Regions from separate parts of the Tetragenococcus halophilus genome, predicted to be linked through region 3. Evidence: predicted binding sites of a transcription regulator. Region 3 holds the regulator's gene; each other region holds the start of a gene.
What was found. The regulator NrdR, encoded in region 3, represses ribonucleotide reductase genes. The targets are predictions, from matches to a motif close to ACACNATATATNGTGT.
Positions count from the first base shown of each region.

Region 1 (4,490 bases), 660 kb from region 3:
TCCTTATATTCTGCTTCACTATACGCTTTTACTTCTAAAGTATGATCTGAAGCTGCTTCAATTTTCTTAGCTAACATCCCAGTAGACATTCCTGCATTACAAACTAATATAATTTTTTTCATCACCTTTTACTCCCTTAGTTAATTTTTTTACGTTTAATCTTTTTTCCATTACTTTCTATAATTTCTTTAAACCAATAAAATGAAGCCTTAGGTTTTCTTACTTGTTCTTTTTGGAAATCAATTGCTACAAGACCATAACGTTTTTCCTCACCATTTTTCCACGAATATAAATCAAAAGAAGCCCAGGCAAAATAGCCACGTATCTCCACTCCATAATCTATGGCATTCATCATTGCGTTAATGTGATCGTTCATAAATGAAATACGGTAGTCATCATTTACTTGTTCTACCTCAATATTTTCACGAACTCCTACCCCGTTTTCTGTTACGTAAATTGGCAAATGATATCTCTCCCAGGCTTCTATCAGTCCATCTTGTAAACCTTTAGGATAAATTTCAGTGTCCCAAGCGGTAAACTCACTATTAGGATCTCTTACTTGTTCAAACCACCCTTTAATAACAACTTTACTTTCTCCAGGTTTTCCAGAATGATTAAAAACTAGTTGCGTTTCTCCAGAAGTATAAGGTTTAACTAAAGCACGAGCGTAGTAATTTCACCCAATAAAATCAACCGTATTTTCTTTAATAACTTTTAAATGCTCTTGCTTCATGAAACTAATATCATAGTTTTCGGATAATTTCGCTATTAAATCAATTGGAAACTCCCCTAAAACTGCAGTGTCTAGAACCCAGTTATTACTATAGTTATCCGCATAGCGCATTGCAACGAGTGTTTCAATTGAATTATCTACACCATTTACCGGCGTATAACTGTGCACAATACCTATTTCGCCGTCGTATTTTCCCTGACGGAAAGAACGAACACCTAATGCACTAGCAAACATAACATTATAAGCAGCAATCATTGTTTTCTGTACATCTTGCAAACCTGGTGGATAATTTCCTATAAAATAACCATTAACAACAAACCATTTGGGTTCATTAAAAGTTGACCAATAACGTACTTTTTTACCAAAATTTTCAAAACAAACTTTAGCATAATGTTCAAAAGCGTAAGCTACTTCTAAGTTTAACCAACCCCCTTCATCTTCCCAATATTGAGGTAAATCCCAATGGTATAACGTGACAAAGGGTTCGATATCATTTTTGTGACAAGCGTCTAATACACGTTGATAAAATTCAATCCCTCGTTGATTTACCTCACCTTCTTTATTTTTTATAATTCTTGGCCACGATAACGAAAAACGGTAAGCATTTTGTCCTCCTTTTTTCATCATACGAATATCTTCTTCAAAATGATGATAATGGTCACTAGCGATATCTCCATTTTCCAAGTTATTCTCATGCAAATAGCGGTCCCACATAGATTCTACTTTCCCATCTAAATTCCAAGCACCTTCACATTGATAAGAAGCTGTTGCGCTCCCCCATAAAAAATTATTATTCATTAATAGTCTCCTTCCATTTATATAGTTCAGCTAATTCACCAATCATATCTATTGCAATATCTGTCGATGATAAATGACCTTCAGCGTGGATCATTAGTAAATCAACATCTTTCATACGTTCTTCTGATGAAAGCTTGCGTAACATTTCAGCGTGTGCACGATGCCCAATACGAAGCTCATTTTTTGCCAATTTATATTTTTGATCAAATGTTTCTATATCCCCTTCTTTTACTGCTTTAAGTGCTTCATAAGCTTCACTTTTAGCATTACCAATATGTAAGATGATTGTCATAGAATCTAATTCATTACTTTCGTTTTTTTCACTCATTTCCTTTCCCCCTTCCTTCTATTACAAATATAAACCGTTTCCAAAAAGAGTTAAATTTTTTATTTTCCACTTTGAAAGTGGAAAATATAGAAGTAGTAAGTTATTCGAGATGTAAACTAAACAAAATAACAACTTCCTGAAAAAATTTTATGAGAAGCTGCTATCTTTTTATTTTATTAATTTTTTCGTCTTTTACCGGTTTATAATTACGAAATCATATGCTAATTAAAAAAAATATGCCCAATTGGCTTCATTACTATAAGTATTAACAGTTAAGCACCCTAGTATTGTAATAATTAAAGAAAAGGATTTATCAAAAACACCATAATTTTATTCTTATTTATTTTCCTTATCAATTCTCAGATTGTTATTTTTATTATAAAATCACTAAGATTTTTCAATTTAAACCTCTCTATTTAATAGGATAAAAAGGCTTAATTTTATTTTGTTAACAATTTTTCTTGGCGGCTACTTAAGTGATTTTACAAAAAACCTCTTCACATCATTTATTTCTTATTGTACAATTTCTAGTGGCATAAAATACTATATATTGTGTTTAAATCTATAATCAAACACTTTATTTAGTGTTTTTTTACTTGATTTATATTGAAAAAGTATTGAATTCATAATAATAACTGGAGGAATGTTTACATAGAAAAGAATATTAAAACAATAAAAATAAGTTAGATTAGTAAATTAGATAAGGTGGACAGGAATATGGAACATGGAAGATTAAACGCGTTATATTTAGCAGAAAATAAATTGCATCAAGTAAGTGATGATTCTAAAGGATTAAAACTTTTTAATTATTTTGTGACTTTTGCGATGGTTATCGTTACAGTATGGGGAAGTTTTAATAATGGTTGGCTGAACCTAGCAAATTTAATGTCATGGTTAGGTCTTATTGGAGTTATCGGGATTGCCTACAGATGGAAAGGGAATTTCTTATTTAATATGAGCCAAAATGTTGTTGGATTCATTGTAAATACCCGAGCAAAGCTATTCGGAGATGCTGCGATGTCTTTATTTTTCTTCGGATCTCAAGTTTGGGGGATTAAAGATTGGTTTGGGCATCAAGATAATGAAGGTAAAGTAACTACCCATTCGAAAACAAACTGGAAACAAGTAAGTATTATGATTTTATTTCTTTCTGTTGGTATTGCTATTGTTTCCTACTTTTTAGGCGGAAATTATATTATATTAGACGCTGTAACGAATGCTACAGCTATTATTGCACAAACGATGCACATGAATAGAAACAAAAACGGTTGGATCATTTGGACATTAACAAATGTTATTTCTATTTATATGTTTACTTCTCTGGGCGTAACACAAGTAGCCGTTATGTACACGGTATTTTGTTTTAATAATGTTAGAGGTTGGATTAATTGGACCGTAGCTGGGGAACAAGAAGAAGTATAAAAAATATATTTTAAGAAAAGAGGACGAACTGTTATGCAACTATAACAATTCGTCCTCTTTTAAATTATTACTTCCAAGTTTGCACACTATTTATTAAAACGAAATACCCGGTATGCTTTTTCTGCTGTTCGTTCTATTAATTGCGAGGTTTGTGCTAAAGCTTCTTTTAAAAGCATAGGTTTGTATATAATTTCTAAAACCAAATCTATTCCTTCATTATACACTTTACTCAAATCATAATCTGCACTTCCAACAATTGCAATAACAGGTAGATTATGTTTTTTAGCTAGTTTAGTGACTCCTATAGGCGCCTTTCCTTGTAATGACTGACCATCCATTTTGCCTTCACCAGTTATAACAAGTGAAGCTTCCCCCATTTTTTCTTCAATAGCTAATAAATCAAGGATTTCATCAATGCCACTCATCATTTTCGCACTACAAAATGCAATCAAAGCTAGGCCCATACCTCCTGCAGCTCCTGCTCCATTTTTGTGAATTAATTTTGTATCAAGTGTTTCTTCAACTTTTTTTCCATAGTTCTCTAATATTTCATCTAGCACCGGTAAATCTTCTTCTAAAGCTCCTTTTTGTGGTCCATAAATATAAGAGGCTCCTTTTTCCCCACATAAGGGATTTGTAACATCGGAAAGAATATTAATAGAAACGTCATTAATTCTTTTATCTAAATGTTTCATTTCTATAGAAAAAATCCGGTTTAATTCTTCAGCTCCAAACCCAATTTCTTCTCCATATGAATCTTTCAAAGACACTCCTAAAGCCTGGACCGCCCCTGCTCCACCATCATTGGTTGCACTTCCACCAATTCCTATGAAAATTTCCTCGACTCCATAATCGAGAGCTTTTTTTATCAATTCTCCAGTACCAAAACTTGTAGTTTTAAATGGGTCCATTACCTCGTTTTCAATCAAATGTAAACCAGACGCTTCAGCCATCTCAATTATTGCGGTCTTTCCTTCATTAAGTAGACCAAATTTTGCTTTAACTGTATTACCATAAGGACCTATAACTTCTACATATTCATATTCTCCATTTAGCCCGATTACCAACGAATCTACCGTTCCTTCTCCACCGTCAGCAATCGGAAATTTTAGAACTTCACATACTGGATTTATTTTTAAAATTCCGTTTTCTATATACTGAGCGACTTCATAAGAAGAAGCACTTCCTTTAAAAGAATCACTAGCGATA
Region 1 is NZ_CP012047.1:553,312-557,801, reverse strand. It holds gene AC806_RS02575 (PTS sugar transporter subunit IIB) at 1-122, opposite strand, end outside; partial or broken gene AC806_RS02570 (glycoside hydrolase family 1 protein) at 137-1,531, opposite strand; gene AC806_RS02565 (PTS lactose/cellobiose transporter subunit IIA) at 1,524-1,859, opposite strand; gene pnuC (nicotinamide riboside transporter PnuC) at 2,577-3,281, shown strand; gene AC806_RS02555 (glycerate kinase family protein) at 3,368-4,490, opposite strand, start outside.
Region 1: the regulator NrdR is predicted to act here: its motif matches at 2,400-2,415, upstream of pnuC (nicotinamide riboside transporter PnuC).

Region 2 (4,490 bases), 590 kb from region 3:
CTTTACAGAGTGGTATTTACAAACAGTACAACAATCTGAGCTGATGGCTTATTCCGCAGTTAGAGGCTCTATTATTTTTCGTCCTGATGGCTATGAGCTATGGGAACATATTCAAGAAGAATTCAACAAATTTTTAAAAAAAGAAGGCATTCGTAACGCTTATTTCCCCATGTTGATTCCACAAAACTTTTTTATGAAAGAAGCAGATCATGTGGAAGGCTTTGCTCCTGAAATTCCATGGGTCACTGAAGTAGGTGATGAAAAATTAGAAGAACCTTTAGGCCTACGCCCAACTTCAGAAACAACGATTGGTAACGCATTTTCTGATTGGATTAATTCCTATCGCGATCTTCCTTATGAAATTAACCAATGGGCAAATGTTTTTCGTTGGGAAAAGAAAACATTGCCATTTTTACGTACATCCGAATTTTTATGGCAAGAAGGACACACCGCACATGCAACCAAAGAAGAAGCCCATAAGCGTACGATGAATGTCTTAGATGAATATGCTCGACTTTGCGAAGAATTTTTAGCTATTCCAGTTTATAAGGGGCAAAAAACGGATTCTGAGCGTTTTGCTGGTGCTGTTGATACCTATTCTGTCGAAGCGATGATGCAAGATGGCAAAGCTGTGCAGGCCGGTACATCGCATTATATGGGAACCAATTTCGCTGAGGCTTTTGATATCACTTATTTAAATAAAGAAAACCAACACGTCTATGCTCATACGACTTCTTGGGGCGCTTCTACACGCCTTATTGGTGCTTTGATTATGACTCATGGCGATCAAAATGGGCTTGTTTTGCCTCCTACTGTCGCACCCAATCAAATTGTTCTAATGCCAGTAGGACCTTGGAAGAAAAATCCTAGCGTGATGGAAAAACTAGATGAAATTTTCAGCGATCTAAAAGAAGCGGGCTATCGTGTACGTATGGATGATAGTGACAATACGCCAGGCTATAAATTTAATGAATGGGAATTAAAGGGGGCTTGCATCCGCATTGAATGTGGACCTCGTGACATTGAAAATGGCCATGTAATGGTCAAAAGTCGCGATGTAGCGGACAAACAAAAAGTGCCATTTGAACAAATCAATCATTTTGTAGCTGCAGAACTTGCTGCTATGACACCACGTTTATTGAGAAAAGCCCAAGAACGCATAAAAGAAAATGAATATTACAATATTGATAGCTTAGAAGAACTAAAAGCTCATATTGATAATTGCCAAAAAGAAGGAAAGCCTGCCGGGTTTGTATTAGTCGGTTGGGATGGTACTGAAGAAACAGAAGAAGCAATCAAAGAAGCGACCGGCTTTACGACTCGTAACATTCCTTTTGAAGCGCCTGTTAAAAAAGAGAAGGACATTGTGAGTGGAAAACCTGCAAAACATACTGTTTGGATTGCTCGAGCATACTAATTTTGTACACAAAAAGCGGAGTCTAGCTAGATTGCCTAAACTCCGCTTTTTTCATGTTGTTTTGCTTGACTCCTTTTAAATAATAGACAGAGTCTGCTTAGAAGTTGGTTTAGGAAACTCTTTATCCAGTTGTTTCATTTCTTCATCTGTCAACTGAATTTGGGCTGCTTCGATATTTTCGATAACGTGTTCTGGATTACTAGATTGCGGAATGGCTAATGTTTGACCTTTTCTTATACTCCAAGCCAGTAGCATTTGAAAAACCGTTGCTTGATGATTTTGTGCAATTTCTTTTAGCTTGGCATTAAAAGTCAATTGCCCTCCTAATTGATCACCTTCAGCCATGGGCGCATAGGCAATTAAAGGAAGTTGCTTTTCTTGCATAAAAGGCAATAAATCAAACTCGATTCCTCTTTCACCCAAATTATAGAGGACTTGATTTACTTGGCAGTTTTGACTATTTTCCTTTTGATACATCTTTTCTAGGTCTTTTACATCAAAATTAGAAACGCCCCACGCCTTGATTTTTCCTGCCTTTTTCGCTTCTTCCAGCGCCTCTATTGTTTCTTCAATAGGAACATTACCTGTCCAATGAAGTAAATAAAGATCCAAATAATCCGTGCCCAATCTTTTTAAGCTGTTATCTAAACTGACAGGCAATTGTTTTTTAGAAGCGTTCCAAGGATACACTTTTGAAATCAAAAATAGATCTTTGCGGTTAAAAGATTGAAGCGCTTCTCCTACTAAAAGTTCAGAGCCACCATCTCCATACATTTCTGCAGTATCAAGGACAACAGCGCCGTGTTCTATTCCAGTTTTTAAGGCTTCTAACTCTTGCTCTTTTTTAGCTGGGTCTTCTCCCATATGCCATGTACCTAAACCGATGGGAAAAAGTTCTTGTTGATTGATCTTAACAGTAGACATCTACATTCCGCCTTTCCTTTAAAAAGCCGCACAGCTGTTTATCACTTATTTAACTTAATAGATTAAATTAAATAAATCTTCATTTTTCATATCACCAAAGTATTTCTTGACATCAATGGCATCCACTACTTTTTTCAAATCTTCTCTTTCATATCTAGTACCGATCAGTTGGTCTTCTACATCTTTAATATCGCCTAGACCAAAGAAATCACCATAGATCTTAGCATTTGCAATTTTACCTTCTTTAACATTTAAACGTATATCAATTGAACCGATAGAAAAACGTTCATAACGTTCAACGTTAAACTCGGGTGAGTGTCCATAATTCCAGTCCCAGTTTCCATAATATTTATCGGTATATTCTTTAATATTTTTCCAATCATCTTCTGTCAGTTCATAAGTATTCACTTCATTCACAGAGTCCACGCCAAAGATTTTCACTAAAATTTCGTTTCTAAACTCTTCAGTCGTCATATCTTGGTTTTTTTCAGGCAAGAAAGGCTTAATATTAGTTACTCGTGAGCGAATCGACTTAATCCCTTTTGATTCAATTTTATCTTTACGAACCTTTAAAGCATTGGTTACTTCGTTTTTATCACTATCAAGCATTAAAGTCCCATGTGCATACATTCTACCATTGGTCGAATACATCGCATTCCCGGAAAATTTCATATCATCAATCACTAAATCATTACGGCCTTTAAGACGGGCCCCTTCAACTCCCATATCATGAAGTGCATTTACTACAGGTTCAGTAAATCTTGCAAAATTTCTAAAAGAGTTACCATCGTCTGGTGTAATAAAGCTATAATTTAAATTACCTAAATCATGGTAAACAGCACCGCCTCCACTAAGTCGTCTTACCACATGAATGCCATGTTCATCGACATAGTCCTGATTGATCTCTTCAAAAGTATTTTGGTTACGCCCTATAATAATTGAGGGTTCATTGATATAAAATAAAAGAATCGGTTCATCCGTTTTCATTTTATCAAGTAAGTAATTTTCGATAGCTAAATTAACTCGCGGATCGTTATTTTCATTTGGCACATAGATCATTTTCTTTTTCCTCCCTTTTATACACTTACTTATTGTAACATGCTTTTATCTTATCAACGAACAAAAAACTTTACAACTTTGTTTACTTTGTGATTTTTCAAAAGTCAGCATAAGTACTAACATGAAGCTATAATTTAATAATCTTTCACAAATTACATATACAATATATAGTGCATATAATTTATTATCAACCGTTTAAGTACAATATATTGTTGATTTTCTTTTATAAATAAATTATGATAATAGTTGAATACAAAAAAGGAGTTGGTCCATTTTATGACGACAAAAAGAACTAGTGAGCAAAGTATCTCTTTATCTTCTCAACTTTCAGATATGAAAGTAATCAAACGTGATGGTCGTTTAGTTCATTTTAACGCACAAAAAATTTATGATGCACTGCTAAAAGCTAAAAAGCACCTAGAAGGTAACTTATCTCCACTCGATTATGAACATATCAATCGAATCGTAGAACAAGTAATTAGTGAAATCAACTATCGTTTTCAACAAAATGTTAAAATTTACGAGATCCAAAATATCGTTGAACATACACTTTTAGAAAACCACGAATATGAACTAGCTCAAGAATATATCAACTATCGAACGCAAAGAGATTTTAAACGTAGCCAAGCAACTGACATCAACTTTAGTATCGATCAATTAATGGGCAAAGAAAAAACGGTAGTCAACGAAAATGCCAATAAAGATAGCGATGTATTCAATACACAAAGAGACCTAACTGCGGGTATTGTTGGAAAATCAATCGGCCTTAAAATGTTACCTCCACATGTAGCAAATGCGCATCAAAAAGGAGATATTCATTATCATGATCTAGATTATCAACCTTATGCTCCGATGACAAATTGCTGTTTAATCGACTTTAAAGGAATGTTAAACAACGGCTTTAAAATTGGAAATGCTGAAGTTGAGCCGCCAAAATCTATCCAAACGGCAACAGCGCAAATTTCACAAATTATTGCAAATGTCGCTTCCAGTCAATACGGTGGTTGTTCTGCCGATCGCTTAGATGAAACTTTAGCCCCTTTTGCTAAATTGAATTATCAGAAACATTTGAAGGAAGCAAAAATTTGGA
Region 2 is NZ_CP012047.1:1,801,621-1,806,110, forward strand. It holds gene proS (proline--tRNA ligase) at 1-1,417, shown strand, start outside; gene AC806_RS08615 (aldo/keto reductase) at 1,493-2,341, opposite strand; gene AC806_RS08620 (lipoate--protein ligase) at 2,396-3,400, opposite strand; gene nrdD (anaerobic ribonucleoside-triphosphate reductase) at 3,677-4,490, shown strand, end outside.
Region 2: the regulator NrdR is predicted to act here: its motif matches at 3,559-3,574, upstream of nrdD (anaerobic ribonucleoside-triphosphate reductase).

Region 3 (4,490 bases):
CGCCAACTTCATCTTTTTTGATCGATTGTTTCATATCTACTGCAAATGAAGGAAAATGCAGCAGTGTCGATGTATAACCCGCTTCAGCTAAATCTCGGGCAATCGCACCTAACAAATACGTTTTTCCTACACCAAAACTACCCACTAGATAAAGACCTTTATGAAAAACTTGCGGATTATCTTTATAAGCGTTGATAAAATCAATCGCACTCATAAAGGCTTTGCCGCGTCCTGTTGTTCCTTCGTAATTTGCCATACGGGCTTCTTGAATATCTTTAGGCATATTCAGTGCTTGAATACGACTGCGGATCTCTTCTTGCTCTTGTTTGGCTACTAATTCTTCCGTCGGAATATAAGTGACATCCACCGAATGATAGTTCAATGTTAATTGGGGTTCATAACCGGGTGCAATCATTGTTGGATCGTTTAAATCAAATTTTCTTTTTTCCTGCACAAATTCATATAACTTCGCGTAACTACGTTCAATGTCATCTTCTGACAACTCATTTTTATGCTCATCCAAAAAATTTTGCACATCTTGATCTTTTAATACCTCAGTCATCATTTCAGAAAAACGCGTTCGATAATTTTTTTGATTCATTAACTTATTTAGATTTTTTCCCACATCTTCCATTAGCTTTCACCTTCTTTGCGTTTCAGATAATCCTGAAGTTTTTTATTAATTTCTTCTTGTACTGCCGGGTCTTCCACTTCTTCATTAGGTTTGTCCACCCAGTCTGGCAAACTTTCCTTACGAATAGGCTGTTGCTTATTATTTGCATAATTTTTCTTTTTACTTGGCTTATTCTTAACTTCTTTTACTAAATCACGTACGTGTTTAATCGCTTGTTCTGGACTGTTAATTTCTAATTCTGACCAATCTGTAGCAATTTGATTGACAAAATTGGACTGTAAAAAGCTATTTTTCTTAACAACCAGAATATAATGAATTAAAACATTAATCACACTATTAGGTAATGGACTACGTTCGACTAGCGTCTTTAATAACCAAGTTTCAGGATCTGTAACAAAATTATGCTTTTCATTTTTTATCGCTTGTAAAAAATCCATGGGCGCTGAACTTTGTGCAATTTTAACTAACTGTATATCATTTTCAGAAAAGCCCGTTTGTCGTAAAGTATTGAAGCGACGCTTCTGTTCATCAGATTGTTCGTCATAGTTATCTGCTTGTTTTTCTTTTTTTACTGTCGCTTGCTTTCTAATAACCTTATCCAATGCTTTTCGACCGACTTTGCCATCAGATAAAGAAACCGCCTCAGTCATTAAATCAACTAATTTCATTTCATCAAAGCCAAATAAGTTGGCATATAAAGTTAGCTGTTGTTTAAAAGAATCATCAAAATTCTCTTTAACAATAAACTTTCGTTGTGCTAACTGATACAAAAAATCCCAGTCAATTTGACCTTCATCTAACTGTAATTGTTTATTTGAAGGTACTTGATAGTCCTGGGAAACTTTTTCCAGGCTTTGGGCATTACGAATAAATAAACGTTCATCCAAGGCTCCATAGACCTCACGAAAGCCACTTGTGACTTCTTGATAAGCCGTTAAATCAGGATTTTCAGGTTGAAAACGGCGGACCATCTGCCGGAACTTTCTTTCCCCGATAGTATTTAATAATAAAAAACTATAGGTTTCATCGCGAAAAAAATCCTGCGGGTGAATAGGTTCTTCTAAACGATAAAGAAACATTTTGCCAAATTCCGGATCCTCTTTGGTAAACACAGACAATAAACCCATACCTTCTAATTGTTTACGTGCTTGTAAAAAATCTGGCAGGCCAATATTTAAGGCATCTAGCATATCAATATGTGCAAACTCATTTTCATACTGATCTTCTTTATCTCCTATAAAACCATAATATAAAGCCAGTGCATTTTGGCCAATAATCGGTTGGTAAAGATAAACCAAACCGTTATTTCCTTCTTCTGTTAGAGGAAAGCTTTTGGTCACTTGATAAATATTATTAGGTTGTACTTCATCCCAAGCGCTATGCAAAAGAGTCCCTCCTTATTGTTAATTTGAATCGTTTGCCTTACCGACAATATCTTCTAGCTCTTTTAAAAATACTGACATATCTTTAAATTGTCGATAGACACTAGCAAAGCGAATATAAGCAATCTCATCTACATCTTTTAAATCTTCCATCACATATTCGCCGATTAAATTAGAAGAAATTTCGTTTTCTCCCAATTCACGAATTCTACTTTCCACATGATCAACAATTTGTTCCATTTGTTCCATAGCTACCGGTCGTTTTTCAGCCGAACGGATCAAGCCACGCAATATTTTTTCTCGATTGAATTCTTCACGTGCACCGTTTTTCTTAATCACCAAAAGCGGCGTTTCTTCGAGCCTTTCAAAAGTTGTAAAGCGGTAGCCGCAATTTTCACATTCTCTTCTTCTTCTAATAGCACGACCATCATCTGTCTGCCGACTATCAATAACACGCGAATTGTTGTGATGACATTTTGGACAATGCATGTTGTTCACCTCATTTATGATTATTTCGTTAAAATTTCAATTGTTTTTATAAAAATTCTTATTAATATTATAACATGAAACCTTCCTATACTAACAGTTTAAGGACAAAAAAACTCTAGAAATGACTAGAGTTTTAAAGCTTTATAAAAATTGTCTTTTTTTAAGCCAAGAAAAAATTTGTTGGCGGATAGATGATAGGCTTTCTTGATTGTCAAAAATAATATCCGCACGTTTCTTTTTTTCTTCAATGGAAAGTTGACTAGCAACTTTTTTTTGCGCTTCTTTTTTTGTTATACGATCTCTTTTCATTAAACGCTGTACTTGTAAGTCTTCAGGGATATAAACTACCGCCACTTGATCCATATACTTATCATAACCAGCTTCATAAAGTAAAGGAATATCAGCAATAACTAAAGAAGAAACAGCACTTGCTCGCTTAATTTGTTCGATAATTGCTTCTTGTAAAAAAGGCGCAAGTAGCGCATTAAGTGCCTGTCTTTTTTTTGTATCACTAAAAATTATTTGACCTAACTGTTTGCGATTTAATGAGCCGTCTGAACAAAGCACACTGCTTCCAAAAGTTTCAACAACCTTTTTTAACCCCGCTGTATTCGGCTCAACGACCTCTCTTGCAATAATATCAGCATCAACTACAGAAAAGCCGTACTGTTTAAAAATATTAACAACTGTGCTCTTTCCTGTAGCTATGCTTCCTGTGATACCGAGGATAAAACTCATGACAGCTTCCTCCTCTTTAATTTCTGACAATGCGGACAAAAATGTGTGCCTCTTTGCGCCACTTTAATTTTTTTAATAGGCGTTTCACATCTAGGACAGGGTTCACCTGTTTTACCATAAACATTTAAACTCACTTGAAAAAATCCTGCCTCACCTAAAGCATTTTTATAAGAACGAATGGTTGTCCCACCCGCTCTAACTGCTTTAGCTAAAATAGCAATAATTGCCTGGTGTAAACTTTCTGCTTCTTTTTTTGTTAAAGTGCGAGCTGGCTGTTGAGGATGAATTTTAGCTAGCCATAATACTTCATCCGCATAAATATTTCCTAGACCTGCTACAACTTTTTGATTAAGTAACAGAGGTTTTATTAAAGAAGAAGAATGTTGTAGTTTTTTCTCAAATGCTTGCAATGAAAATTCTTCTTCTACTGGTTCTGGTCCCAATTGCTTAATCCCTTTATAAAACGGATATTGTCCTTTTTCTACTAAAGCCATGCGTCCAAATTTTCTTACATCATGATAGGACAGTTGACTCCCATCTGTAAATTTAAATATCACATGAGTATGTTTATCAACCGGAGCTTCAGTATTCTTTGGTGTATATTCGTACTTACCTTCCATACGTAAATGAGAAATCAAATCAAAATCAGTAAATTCAAAAATTAAAAATTTCCCTCTACGCGCAATATCATTGATAACTTGTCCGATTAGTTTTTGGCAAAATGTATCAACTGCCGGTGATTCAATGATTTTAGGCCATCTAACAATAACTTCTGCAACAGTTTTGTCTTGGACAAGGGTAACTAGCCCTTTTCTAACTGTTTCTACTTCTGGCAATTCCGGCAACTGTACACACCTCTTTATTTTGCATCATACCAAGTTTTCCCCCAACTACTTTCGGTAATCAACGGAACATCTAAATGAACAGCATTTTCCATAACTTCTTTTACCAATTGATCTAGTGTTTTAAGTTCACTTTCTGGAACTTCAAAAACTAACTCATCATGTACTTGTAAAAGCATGTTCGTTTCTAGTTGTTTTTCTTTTAATTGTTTATCTAATTCGATCATAGCAATTTTTAAGATATCAGCAGCGCTACCTTGAATCGGTGAATTAATCGCTGTTCTTTCGGCAAAAGATCTTAAGTTAAAGTTTCTAGAATTAATATCCTCAAGATAACGACGACGATGATAAAGCGTCTCAGCGAAACCTTTTTCCTTTGCTTGTTCTACAGAATCGTTCATATAT
Region 3 is NZ_CP012047.1:1,209,990-1,214,479, forward strand. It holds gene dnaI (primosomal protein DnaI) at 1-634, opposite strand, end outside; gene AC806_RS05665 (replication initiation and membrane attachment family protein) at 634-2,019, opposite strand; gene nrdR (transcriptional regulator NrdR) at 2,038-2,505, opposite strand; gene coaE (dephospho-CoA kinase) at 2,647-3,243, opposite strand; gene mutM (DNA-formamidopyrimidine glycosylase) at 3,240-4,088, opposite strand; gene polA (DNA polymerase I) at 4,103-4,490, opposite strand, start outside.